4 regions of the Emergencia sp. JLR.KK010 genome follow, and region 1 is predicted to be linked to each of the others. Evidence: riboswitches for the same ligand, from Rfam matches in the RefSeq annotation. Region 1 holds a riboswitch; each other region holds the start of a gene.
What was found. A riboswitch is a leader RNA that binds a small molecule or an ion and turns the genes downstream of it on or off. The one in region 1 is predicted to bind cobalamin.

Region 2: another riboswitch for cobalamin. It lies ahead of V1225_RS04340 (DUF4430 domain-containing protein); the one in region 1 lies ahead of V1225_RS09235 (hypothetical protein).
Region 3: another riboswitch for cobalamin. It lies ahead of V1225_RS12930 (radical SAM protein); the one in region 1 lies ahead of V1225_RS09235 (hypothetical protein).
Region 4: another riboswitch for cobalamin. It lies ahead of V1225_RS04790 (energy-coupling factor transporter transmembrane component T); the one in region 1 lies ahead of V1225_RS09235 (hypothetical protein).

The regions. Positions count from the first base shown of each region.
Region 1 covers NZ_CP143550.1:1,928,795-1,931,906, reverse strand. Annotated here, with positions in the region: gene V1225_RS09240 (sirohydrochlorin cobaltochelatase) at 1-579, opposite strand, end outside; gene V1225_RS09235 (hypothetical protein) at 593-1,624, opposite strand; cobalamin riboswitch at 1,738-1,918, opposite strand; cobalamin riboswitch at 2,046-2,229, shown strand; gene V1225_RS09230 (energy-coupling factor ABC transporter permease) at 2,389-3,112, shown strand, end outside.
Region 2 covers NZ_CP143550.1:917,253-920,364, reverse strand. Annotated here, with positions in the region: gene V1225_RS04340 (DUF4430 domain-containing protein) at 1-1,340, opposite strand, end outside; cobalamin riboswitch at 1,489-1,680, opposite strand; gene V1225_RS04335 (A24 family peptidase) at 1,758-2,465, opposite strand; gene V1225_RS04330 (basic amino acid/polyamine antiporter) at 2,604-3,112, shown strand, end outside.
Region 3 covers NZ_CP143550.1:2,681,774-2,684,885, forward strand. Annotated here, with positions in the region: gene V1225_RS12925 (TetR/AcrR family transcriptional regulator) at 1-462, opposite strand, end outside; gene V1225_RS12930 (radical SAM protein) at 595-1,965, opposite strand; cobalamin riboswitch at 2,099-2,291, opposite strand; gene V1225_RS12935 (ABC transporter permease subunit) at 2,278-3,063, opposite strand; gene V1225_RS12940 (ABC transporter ATP-binding protein) at 3,060-3,112, opposite strand, start outside.
Region 4 covers NZ_CP143550.1:1,008,767-1,011,878, forward strand. Annotated here, with positions in the region: gene rplQ (50S ribosomal protein L17) at 1-306, shown strand, start outside; gene V1225_RS04785 (Rpn family recombination-promoting nuclease/putative transposase) at 400-1,311, opposite strand; cobalamin riboswitch at 1,589-1,781, shown strand; gene V1225_RS04790 (energy-coupling factor transporter transmembrane component T) at 1,896-2,804, shown strand; gene V1225_RS04795 (ABC transporter ATP-binding protein) at 2,777-3,112, shown strand, end outside.

The DNA of each region.
Region 1 (3,112 bases):
TAAGGCAGGAAGAATATCTTCCAGCGTTGGTACCGCTTCCACAGTTGCGATAAAATAGTTGTGGTGTCCCTGTTTTCTGAGCTCATCTTGCAAATCAAAGTATACCCTGTTTGCCTCAACACCTGTTCCATGTCCCATCAACACCACGGCCGTCTTTTCATCCGTATGCTCTTTTGTGTCTTCCACCATGGCAGCTGCAACTTTCTCAAAATCCTCTTTATCAGTTAAAAGAGGTTCTCCAAGTACTGCAGCTGCAAAAAGATCTCTATGTTTTTCCACATCGCGCAGAAGGTCGTGATACTCTGTTCCATTCATCAAATGTGTCGGCTGTATCACCAGCTTTCTGAATCCATCTGCTGCTGCATGCTGCAGTGACTCAGCTTCGTTGTCGATATGAAGTCCATCTCTTTTCTTTAGCTTATTAATAATCATCTGACTGGTAAAAGCACGCCGCACCGGATAATCTGAAAAAGCATCCGCAACTGCCTGCTCAATAGCATCTATTGTGACCTTTCTATTTTCGTTATAGCTGGTGCCAAAGCTGACTACCAGAATCGCGGTGTCTTGTTTCTGATTCATCTTTTTATTCCTCTTACTTTCCTTGATTACTATTTTTCTTTTTATTTTTCTCCTCGTAGTATTCCTTTGGCGTAACGCCAATCTGATAGAGAACGTTACCCCAGGAACCGCATTTTTCGTGCAAATCCTGCCGCAGCTGTCTTGGCACTTCCTTTTTCATAGGAATTTTTCCGTTTTTCAGATAGATATCTTTTACCATACCAAGGCGCTTTCTATCATCTTCATCCAGATTCAATACCTTATAATAGCAGCCATAGAGACTGTCAGAATGATGCCTTCGATTTTCTGTCATTCTATGGTCGATATAAATATCGTGAAAAGGCTCCATTCGGAGGACCGGTTCCAAATCAATCTGAAACAGCGCATTGCGCCAGGAGCCGCATCGCTCTATGAGCGCCTGCTTAACAGCCTGTTCAATTTCTCCATGAAGAGGACTTCGTCCTATTTCATGAGCAAAATTTCTAACTGCTTCCAGCATATTGATATATTCCAGTTCTAAATCAGGAATCTTATAGACTGCTCTTTTAAGAAAATCAGCATCCAGCTTTGCAGCTTTAATAACAGAAGTCCAGCCGCTGTAATATTTTTTGATTTCCCTGCAAACCTCAGGCAGATCTCTGGGATGCGGAATTTTCCCAAGCTCCAGTGCTTTTTCTCTGACCATGTCAAGAAGCTTTTCCTTATGCAATCGCTCTTTTTCCATCTGCTCCATAGTTTTTCCGCCTTTACCTGCTGACGCGGAAAGCCCTGCAGCACGAAGCGCATAAGGCCATTTACCAAACCTTTGTTTGATGTAGTCTTTCAATATCCAAAATACTTCTCCCTGCGTAGGGCCATACCCCAGTTCTGACGCTAAACGCCTTAGATAAGCGAGCAGTTCTTCATCAGAAAAGCTTTGGTAGACACATTTGCCGTCCGGACTTGCTAATGCATAATTTTTCCAGACAGCAGAAGTTTTGTCATTCTGCCCGTATTTCCTGTCTGGATTTCGACTGATCTTTTCAATCAGCAGCTTCTTCCTTAGCTCTAACTCTCTTTCTTCCACTTTGATTTCTCCTAAGCAAGTTTTAATATTAGAATAATAAAAATGCTGTAGCAAAATATGCTACAGCCCGTATTTTCTGTATCTGTCGTTTAGGAAACCTGATAACCGTCAGGCGCACTCCTAGTATTTCAAGCAGGTCTTCTGGCTCGGATATCTTCATCATGCACACCTTCCCAGACTATCTGTCCAGTGGTATTTCGGCATGACTCCTTCCTTACAGCGGCGGCAACCGCACAGGATTTGCACCTGTTTCCCTCTTTGCTGTTAAAACAGACAAGAAATACTTGTCATTCAGTTGTTATTTCAAAGCATCAACGCTTCTACGCTGACATTGTATCATATCAAATCGCATTTGTACAGAATCTTTTTTTGCCCCTATCCTCCGCTTGACAAAATACAACCTCCGGTAATATAATGAGGTTACAATTGAATGTATAAGGGTCCCTTTCAAGGGGTTTAAAAGAGAAGCAGGTGAAAGTCCTGCACGGTCGCGCCGCTGTAATGACGTAGCCCTATCTTAATTTATGTCACTGGGAAACTGGGAAGGCAAGATAAGGGTGCCAGATGTCTAAGTCAGAAGAACTACCCAAATACAGCCAATTTACATAGGTTACGAACGATGACCGGGTGTGAACACGAAACGGAAAGTATTTTTTGCATACTTTTCTATCGCTGCACCTGTCATAAATGACAGGATTTTTTATTGCGTAGAGATACAACATTTCGTGTTTTGTTCATTTGTTTATCAAGAAAGGAGATACTTTATGACAAAAAGGCAAAAATTATTTTTATCAATTGTAACAGTTTTTTCACTGGTCTTTGGTATGGTTCCCACGGCAAATGCCATGCACATTATGGAGGGCTACTTACCCGGAACCTACTGTCTGGTATGGGGAGCGATATGCGTTCCATTTCTTATCTGGGGTTTTTTCTCCATCAGAAATACCCTTACAGATAATAGAAAAATTATCACTGTACTTGCCATGGCAGGTGCATTTATCTTTGTAATTTCCTCGCTAAAAATTCCATCGGTTACAGGAAGCTGCTCTCACATGACAGGAACCGGTCTTGGCGCAATCCTTTTCGGTCCTGCAGCAGTCAGCATTTTGGGAATTATCGTACTTTTATTTCAGGCAATTCTGCTGGCTCACGGCGGTCTTACTACCCTTGGAGCGAACACTTTCTCCATGGCTATCGCAGGACCTTTTATCACCTATGGCGTGTACAAGCTATGCAAAAAGTTAAAGGTAAACAAAATGTTTTCTGTATTTCTGGCAGCTGCCTTAGGTGATTTGCTTACATACTGCATTACCAGTCTGCAGCTGGCTCTGGCTTATCCTTCAGAAGTAGGAGGTGTCGGTGCTTCTCTTGCGAAATTCATGGGTATTTTTGCTACGACGCAAGTACCTCTTGCTATCGTAGAAGGCATTTTGACTGTTATCATCGTCATCGGTTTAGAATCCTTTGCGAAACCTGAACTGAAATCAA
Region 2 (3,112 bases), 1.0 Mb from region 1:
ACCAGAAGGTCTGCTTCCCCCGGAACCAGACTGAAGGACATATCATAAACATTTTGTTCCAGCGTAATCTTCTGAGTGATGTCTTTTTTGCCTATGACGATAGTGCCTTCCCTGTCGCCGTAATCTGTAATGTCATCTCTCTGAGACACACAGTAAGAATGAGAACTTCCTGATGGAAGAGATGAGAAGGTGTACACGCCGTCTTCGTTTTCTTGCTGTTCTTCACCGTCAAAGATGAGTTTAGCATTTTCCGGCACTAACTGCAGAGTGATACTGTAAGTAGCATTGGGATCCTGCCATTTCAGAATCGGATAGCTTCCCGTCTGATTCTGAAAGCTGCCGCCCAGTTGTCCTGCAAGACTCTCCATTTCTTCTGTAGATTTTCCCTCAATAGCTGCCAATCTCAGATTTGTCGCTTGATCTCCTGTATACTTCGTACTGTCATAGTAACAGTTTTCAATATCTACAGCACAAGAAGAAGATCCAGCATAGGCAAATCCATAAAGATACGCATCTTTTCCTACCATGTCCGCTGCTGCATAAGAATTTTTTATAGTACGAGTATATGCGCTGTACGAATTACCAATCTGTCCAATAAGTCCCGCGCCTGACCCGTTTTTTGTGTCGATGGAAACATCCGCATAACAATCTGCCACAGTCCAGCTGCAGTAGCCGCTGATATTTCCCACAAGTCCGCCCAGATAGGAAGAACTGTATGCGTAGCTGCCCGCTGTCAGTTCTGCCCTTGCAAAGGAGCTTTCTATGGTGCAATTATCTCCGATATAGCCAACTAAACCGCCCATATTAACCGCCTGACTGGTGGTACACACAATAGTTCCATTTAAAACACCGCAATTACTGATACTCGCAGCGCCGCTTATTTTTCCTGCCAGTGCGCCAACGCCATAGCCGGAGCCGCTGGATACTGCATTGGTAATACTGCAATTCTCCAGCATTACTCCGGTAACCTCTGCGCCGCTTCCCAGTTCTGCAAACAGTCCGGTATTTCCCGAAGACGTAATGCTGAGATTTTTAATCGCAAATCCGCCTCCGTCAAAGGTTCCGCTTCTCAAGCCGTTAATCGGCCGCATATCGATACCCTCCATATCGATATCCGCCGTAAGACGATAACAGCCGGTCAGTGTGGTTCCACCCAGCGATGACAACTGCCGCCCGTCAGAAATTAAATAAGGATCTGCTTCTGTACCCGATCCTGTTATCTCTGATACAGTCTGTGCTTCTGGTATATCTGCAGCAAAAACGCCTGCCGGCGCCATACTGATCAGCATCGTCACGATTAGAAACACTACCAGAAAACGGTTCCCTGTTTTTCTTCTCATGTCCTTTCCTCTCTTTCTTCAATTCATCATTTATCTAAACACCTTACCGGTGATCTATACAAAATAAAAAGACTGTAAAAAAGCATTCTCCACTTTCTCACAGTCCGTATTCCTGTACAAAAAATACTTCTAAATGTTCCTCCGACATCTACAAGTTGTCCTCTCGTGCATGTCTCCTGGCTCAACGCTAAACCGTTCTGTCTTCCTTCCCAAAGGCCATATTGGCTCCAGTGGCATTATAGGCAGAACTCACGTCTCACAGTGGCGGGACCGCGCAGGACTCTCACCTGCTTCCATCTTAGCTTTCTCAAGACGAAGTACAAACACTTAAGTCTTGGAAAGAACACGAAATTATTCTGACATTTTATTCAATTGTAATATATTCTACCCTTATCAGAGAAGATTGTCAAGGCTCTCTTATAGCAGTAGCACCAGCATGTAATCCCACAAAAAAATCAAATGGATTGCCGCGGCCAGTGCAATATACGGCGCCATCGCAACAGTATCAGTGCGTTGGATTTTCTTTCTCACAAGAAGCCAGATTAGATGCCCAGCACTAAAGAGTGTAGTCATCACAAATATCAGCAGTATTCCCCGAAGCCCGGCAATCAAACCCAGCGCCGCAAAAAGCTTGATATCTCCACCGCCAAGAGTATCTCTGCGATACGCCAGCTTGCCAAGTAGTGCAGTGGCACCCATACTACCAAATCCGGCAAGCCCTCCGTACAAACAGTCTTTCCATCCATCATGAAAGGCAATAAATCCCATGGCGGTTACCGCAAGAAGCAGTACCAGCTGATCTGGTACAATCCGATACTTAGCATCAGCCACAGCAATTTCCAAAAGCAGCCAAAGACTGCAAACTGCCGCCACCGCAAACTGCCAATCGTCTATTACCAATTTAATATCAATGACAACAAACAGCATGGTAAGGATAAATTTCCATGGGTAACTTTTGATGCGCTGTGTATATGGATCTTTCAGTGCATCGGATGGCTCCTCGTCATAGTCGCAAAGCCACTGCGCCGGCATTTTGTTAAAGAAATATACTGCGCCGTTTCCTGCGAAAACGCCGACCAAAACCGCCGCAAGACATTTTATAATTATGATTAATGTATCAGTCATATTTCTTCTCTCTTTCTCACTTGGTATCTTACCACAAAATTGTATCTCGCAAAACAAGTTTCTGCGTCTTTCTACGTATAAGCAATTCGCCTTCTGCACATAGTATCAGTAACTTTATTTGATTGCGAGGAATTTATCATGCAGGACAAACAAGGTCTTGGACTTTTTAAACTAACTTTTTTTGCCATCGGTACAACGCTGGCAAGCGGCGTTTTCAACATGTTCAGCGATATGGCAAGAAACGGCGCAGGCACTCTTTCTGTACTTATTGGCTGGGCCATCGCCGGTATCGGCATGTACAGCCTTGCCATGTGCTTCAACAGGCTCAGTATCGTAAGACCCTCTCTGAAAAGCGGCATTTTTGCCTATGCAAAAGAGGGTTTCGGCGCTTACATCGGATTTAACTCCGCCTGGGGCTATTGGATTAGTGCGATTCTATCGCAAGTGTCTTTTGCGACACTGCTCTTCGCTGCGTTGGGTCAGTTCATGCCCTTGTTTGCCGGCGGCAACAATCTGGCTTCCATCGTCTGCGCATCTATTGTGGTTTGGGGCTTTACTTTTCTTGTGATGGGAGGCGTGCAGGAAGCGGTTACCATTAACACGATTATCGTCATCGCCAAAATCATCCCCATTCTTGCATTTATTCT
Region 3 (3,112 bases), 750 kb from region 1:
TAAAACTTCTGCCGGCGTATCTTTTGCCAGATTTCCTTCTTCTACCCCTGCCTGAATCAATCGGCTGATCGAATCCAGATCAAACTTGAGCTTTCCACGGGGACCTGTCTCCTCCGAAGAAGAAATATCAGACAAACTTCTGATCCACTCCTGAGAAAGCTTATATCCGCTGTCTTCAATATATGCCGAAAAATGCACCATATAATAGATGATTTTTTCTATGAAAGTATCCTGCAGGCTCATGGCCTTATCCAAAACCTCGCTGAAAGCACCATATCCAAGCGCAAATACAATATCCTCTTTCTTCTTAAAATAAGTATAAAAGGTGCCCTTCGAAACACCTGCCAGTGCAGTGATCTCGTCAACTGTCGCCTGAGAAAGTCCTTTCTCTGCGATAATTTTGCTGCCTGCATCCAGCAGTTTTTTCTTTGTTGCAAGGGCAGCAATCTGTCTGCTCGTCATAAGCGTGCCTCCTTTTTCTTTATTATACTGTATAATTGACTATCAGTCAATGACTTATAGTCAATTTTAAAAAAACTGCACTGCTTGATATTTCCTCATCAAACAGCGCAGCTTATCTCTTGCAGCATATGTTTATTTCCTATCCTGCTCCCACAGTTTATCTGCCACCGGCGCCCAGTTCTTTGCATATTCTGTGCACTTTCCACAAAGATGCTCACAGGATTCCGGCGCTTCTAAATCCGTAGATTTTGCTCCGGTCTTCTTTACTAATTCCTGCAGAATTCCTGGGTTTTCCAGCATAGGGCAAGGCCGCAGATGATTGTCATTAAACGGCTGTCCATCACGATATGCAAGAAATAGCGGCTGACGCAAACAATCAAGAAGTGACTTTTCTTTGATATTAGCGCCGGAGTAGTGAATAAATACACAAGGTTCCACGTCTCCGTTGGCATTGATATGGCAATACCTTTCCCCTGCCGCAATGCAGCCATGTACAAACTCTCCATCGTTTTGAAAGTCAATCGCAAATATCTCTTTACCACCTGTAATACCGCGGATTTCCCTGATTTTATCGTGCATATAAACTCTCTGTTCCGGTGTCAAAAGCAGTTCTGTACTCGCATTGACACCCACCGGCATATAATGGAAATACCATGCAAAAACACAGCCTTTATCGATAAGCATATCCAGGAATTCATCACTGGTTACAGTCAAATAGTTCTTGCTCGTATAGCAAATCGACACACCGAAAGGAATTCTCTTTTCATGCATCAAATCCATCGCCGCCAAGGCTTTCTGGAAATGGCCTTCTCCTCTTCTCCCGTCGTTGCTTTCTTCAAAGCCCTCAATGCTAACCGATACAAAGAAATTACCTACTCGAAGAAGGTCGTCACAGAATGCTCCATCAATCAGTGTACCGTTGGTAAACGCATGAAATGCACAATCGCTGTGTTTTTCGCACAGACGGATAATTTCCTTTTTCTTAATCAGCGGTTCGCCGCCGGTGAACAGAAAAGCGTGAATACCCAATTCTTTACCTTCTGTGATAATTCTATCCATATCCTCAAAAGAAAGGTTCATTTTATCGCCATATTCCGCAGCCCAACAACCGGTACAGTGCATATTGCACGCTGTTGTAGGGTCCATCAGAATAATCCATGGAATATTGCACTGGTATTTTTCAGACATTTTCAGAGAAGTCTTGTAACCACGAAAACCAGACTCATATCCAGCATTTAAAGCAACGGTCTTCAAAATATGCGGATCCACATTGCGCAAAATATTTTGTGTATAATGGGTCCACTTGCTATTCGGGTCTTTTGCCAGCTTTCTCAAAAGTTCATAGGAAGAACCTTCCCATGCGTCTCCTAAAATTTTCTCCAGCATATTAATCATAGGAAGCATAACTTCGGTCAAATCCTTTTCCTGTCCCTTGTTGATAATCGACTCCAAGCCTTTTTCGAAGGCTTTTCTTTCCATGATATGTTTTACATCCTTTACCAAAATATTCCACCTCCAGTTTATTCGTCTCTATGAAGATATATTTCCTTTTTTTCGTAACATATTATACTGCACTTTTCAAAAATTAGAACTAGACAATTTCCTGGATTTGACTAATCAAAAGCTGCACCAAAATGGTGCAGCCCATATTTTCTGCATGTCTCCTAACTCAAAGGGCATCGTTCTTACTCACCTTCCCGTTTCCAGGGGCTAGTCTAAAACCCTCGAACAAGAACTCTCCCTTACAGTGGCGGTACCGTGCAGGATTCTCACCTGCTTCCATCTTAGCGCCCAATCCAATCGGGAGAACATGATTTAATAAATATCTTTTTTTACATACCGCAAATAGCCGGCTCCAATCCCAAGCAGCCCAATTACCATCCCGATTGTCACCAGTGTCCCATCGAGACTGCCCGCTGTCACGATATCCGCTCCTTCGCAGTAGGCGAAAGGCGTCACATATTTTAAAAACGCCGCCGCTTCCGCAATGTTGGCAATGAGATTCAGAAAATACATCATAAAAGCGATGCCAAGTCCGGCGCCCACGCTGCCTTTACGTGTGAAAGCAGAAATCCCGAAGCAAATCCCCGCCAGCTCCAGTTGCAGCAGATAATACGCAAGATGCAGCAAATTGATTTCCCTCCAGGGAATCGCTTCACCTACCGCCGCTATAGCGCACACAGAAATCCCATAAACCAGCAGATTCATCGCCGTCACCTGCACCAATACCGCAAGGAGTTTTTCCGTCACGACCCGCCTGCGGCTAATCGGATGGGTCAGCAGGAATTCAGCCGTTCCATCTTTTTCTTCCTTGCTCAAAATGCCAGCCGCGCACAGACAGGCATAGAATGCGCCGCCAAGCCCCAGCACATTCCCACATTCAATAGCATAAAATCCGGTCAGCATGCCGAAGTTCAGACGGTCCATTCCAAAAGCGTCGGAAAAAGAGCCCATGGAAGCAAACACATCGCCAACACTCTCCATCTGTCCTTTCATCTCCGGAAAGAGGAAGATGCAAACTGCCAGAAGAAAAGAAATGGCAGCAGTCCAAATCAAAAACGAAACGCGTCCCTGTCTCAACTCATGTCTAACCAATATCACAGCGCCTCACCATCCTTTTCATAATAGTGAAGAAATACCTCTTCCAAAT
Region 4 (3,112 bases), 920 kb from region 1:
CACAGAAAAGCTATGCTGAGAAATCTGGTAACTGATCTGCTCAGAGAAGGTAGAATTTCTACTACTGACTGCAGAGCTAAGGAAGCTAGAAGAGAAGCAGAAAAGCTGATTACACTTGCAAAGCGCGGCGACCTTCACGCAAGAAGACAGGCGCTGGCATACATCTACGACGAAAGCGTAGTAAGCAAGCTGTTTGATGAAATTGCACCAAAGTATGCTGACAGAAACGGTGGATATACAAGAATTCTGAAGCTGGGACCTAGAAGAGGCGATTGCGCTGAAGTAGTGTTCGTAGAATTAGTATAATCAAACATCAACTTAATACTAAACATGAAAACCCTGTAAGGCATACGCCTTGCAGGGTTTGTTCATTCTATATTTCTTTATGGATGGGAACGCTTAGTACGTCTTGCTATATTTTAAATAGTACTCTTGTGCTTTATCCTCGGTTAGGGAGAAGTGCTTTTGCAGCTTAGAGAGAATCTGTACCTGCGTCTTTCCTTCTTCCAGATTATCCAAAATAAGGGCGGCGATGCCCTGTTCTATACCTTCTGCTTTACCTTCTGCGAGACCTTCTCGTCTGGCTGCATCACGTTCCGTAGTACGGTCGTGTTTTGCCATCTCCTCATGCCATAAGAGAACTTCTAAGACTTCATCGTCTGTAACATTTTTGTATACCCGATCGGACATATGGATTGCCTCCTCATCAGTTTCTAAGAGTTTTGCAACATAGTCTTCTTTCTGGTCATCACCAACGTATTTTATATAGGAACAGAACTGCTCCAACGGGCTCATCAGCGAAGGATCTTGCGCCTGCAGTTTCCCCAACTCCAGAAAATGAATTTCCAGCTTGTCAGTCAGAGGGTACCCGTAGGTGTCCTCTGCCATGATAAACCGGGTATGGAAATCCGGAATATGGCTGAACTGTATGCCGTTGACAAAAGAGATGACTACGTTTTTCTTCATTTTATCATAGTTTTCCCCGGAATCCAATGAAGAATTTGTCATGCGGCAGCCATACAGCAGAATACGGTTTTCGAAGCCATCCTGTACTTTATTCTGCATTTCCACGTTGAACTGCTCTCCATCATGGGTTTTGGCGCGGATGTCCATAATCGTGCCTTTATCGCTCGGTTTGAAGCCTTTGTGCACGCTGTTTAGAACGGTAACCTCTGTAATGGGATCATCTTTGCGGTCCAGAACCAGATTCAGCATAGCCATAAGTGCATGGCGGGATGCGTCTGTATCGGATGCATAGACAAAGTAGAAGACCAGATCATCAGTCAGGCGTAATTGTGATTTTTGTTTCATATTTCTCCCTTTCTTTGAACGAAATCAGCAAAAACTAAAAAAGAGAAAATGACAAAATAGTAAAAGTTTGCCTTTTTCTCCTTATACTAATTTTATCATGGAAAAATCCCCTAGTCAATACAGAATTTGGAAGATGATAGACTGAAAGAAGAAACGGGCTGCCAGCTATGTTTTGAGAAAATACTTTGTAAAAATGGTAAACTGATTTGGAAGCAGAGTTTTATACTGTACAAAGCTTTCCGCCTGTGCTATACTGTATATAAATCATTAGAAACAATTGAATGAAACTATTTCATGTTCTGACAAGTTGTCAGCTAAGAGGGAAGCAGGTGTGAGTCCTGCGCGGTTACCGTCGCTGTATTGAAGGAATGCTGCTAAGAAACCACTAACGTTTCGTGATGAAACGTCGGGAAGGATAGCAGTGTGATGATCTCTGAGCCAGAAGACCTGCATGGAATATGAAAGCGGCTGACGGTTATTGGCTAAGCGAGATAGAAGATACAGAAAAAACGGACTGTAGCACCATTGTGCTACAGCTTTTTTATTGTCTGAGGATAATGATATCATATCACAGGAGGTGAGCCATGGAAAATAAAGGACTTGGTGAAACAGCGGAATTTTGTTCCTTTCACCCACTTGTCAACATTACCTATTTTGCGCTGGTTGTGGGTATTACTATGTTTTCTATTTCACCGTATTTTTTGGCGGTGAGCCTGGTATTTTCCTGGAGCTATGCCTTCGTGCTCAAAGGCTTTAAGAGCCTGAAGCTAAACCTTGGGATTTCGCTGGCGATGCTCCTTGTCATGGTAATTATCAACATGTTTTTCAACAACAATGGAGAAACGGTGCTGATGTATATCAATACCAACAGAATTACAGCGGAGTCTATCGTTTACGGTATTGCATCTGCGGTTATGCTCATTGCCGTGGTTGTGTGGTTTTCCTGCTTCAACGTAATTATTACAGCGGATAAGCTGATTTACCTCTTCGGAAAAGTTGCACCAGTGCTGGGGCTGACCTTGTCCATGATTTTCAGATTTATCCCCCTGCTCAAAAACCGCTTTGCGGAAATTACGCTGGGGCAAAAATGCATGAAACGCAGTCATACCGAAGGAAATTTAATCAGACGCGCCAGACAGCTTTTAAAGGAAGTATCCATCTTAATTGCATGGTCATTGGAAGCATCTATTGAAAGTGCTGACTCTATGGAAGCCAGAGGCTATGGGCTGAAGGGCAGAACAAGCTTTCACCTCTTCAAGTTTTCGAGAAGAGATATTGCCATGCTGATATTGATGGCAGTGACGGCATCTCCGGTATTTTATGGTGCTTATCTAGGGGTCACCAACATGTACTTTTATCCGAAACTGGTCCTTCCGCAGTTGGATTTGACAACGGCGTTGATTTTAATCAGCTACGCAATTTTATCAGCGGCACCGATGATTGTCGACATCATAGGAGAATATAAATGGAAACAATTAGACTTGAACATGTGACTTTTTCTTATCCCCTAGCGGAAGGTAACGCCTTAAAGGATGTAAGTTTTGCTATAGAGCCCAGCGAGTTTATCGTACTGTGCGGCAAGTCGGGCTGCGGAAAAAGCACTCTTTTGAAACAACTGAAGAAAAATTTGATTCCCTACGGCAATTTGCAGGGGCAGGTTTTGTACTGCGGTGAGCCTGTGGCAGATCTCGATGATCGGCGCAGTGTAACGGAAATTGGATTTGTACAGCAGAATCCGGACAATCAAATTGTTACGGATAAGGTTTGGCACGAGCTTGCCTTTGGCCTTGAAAGTCTGGGC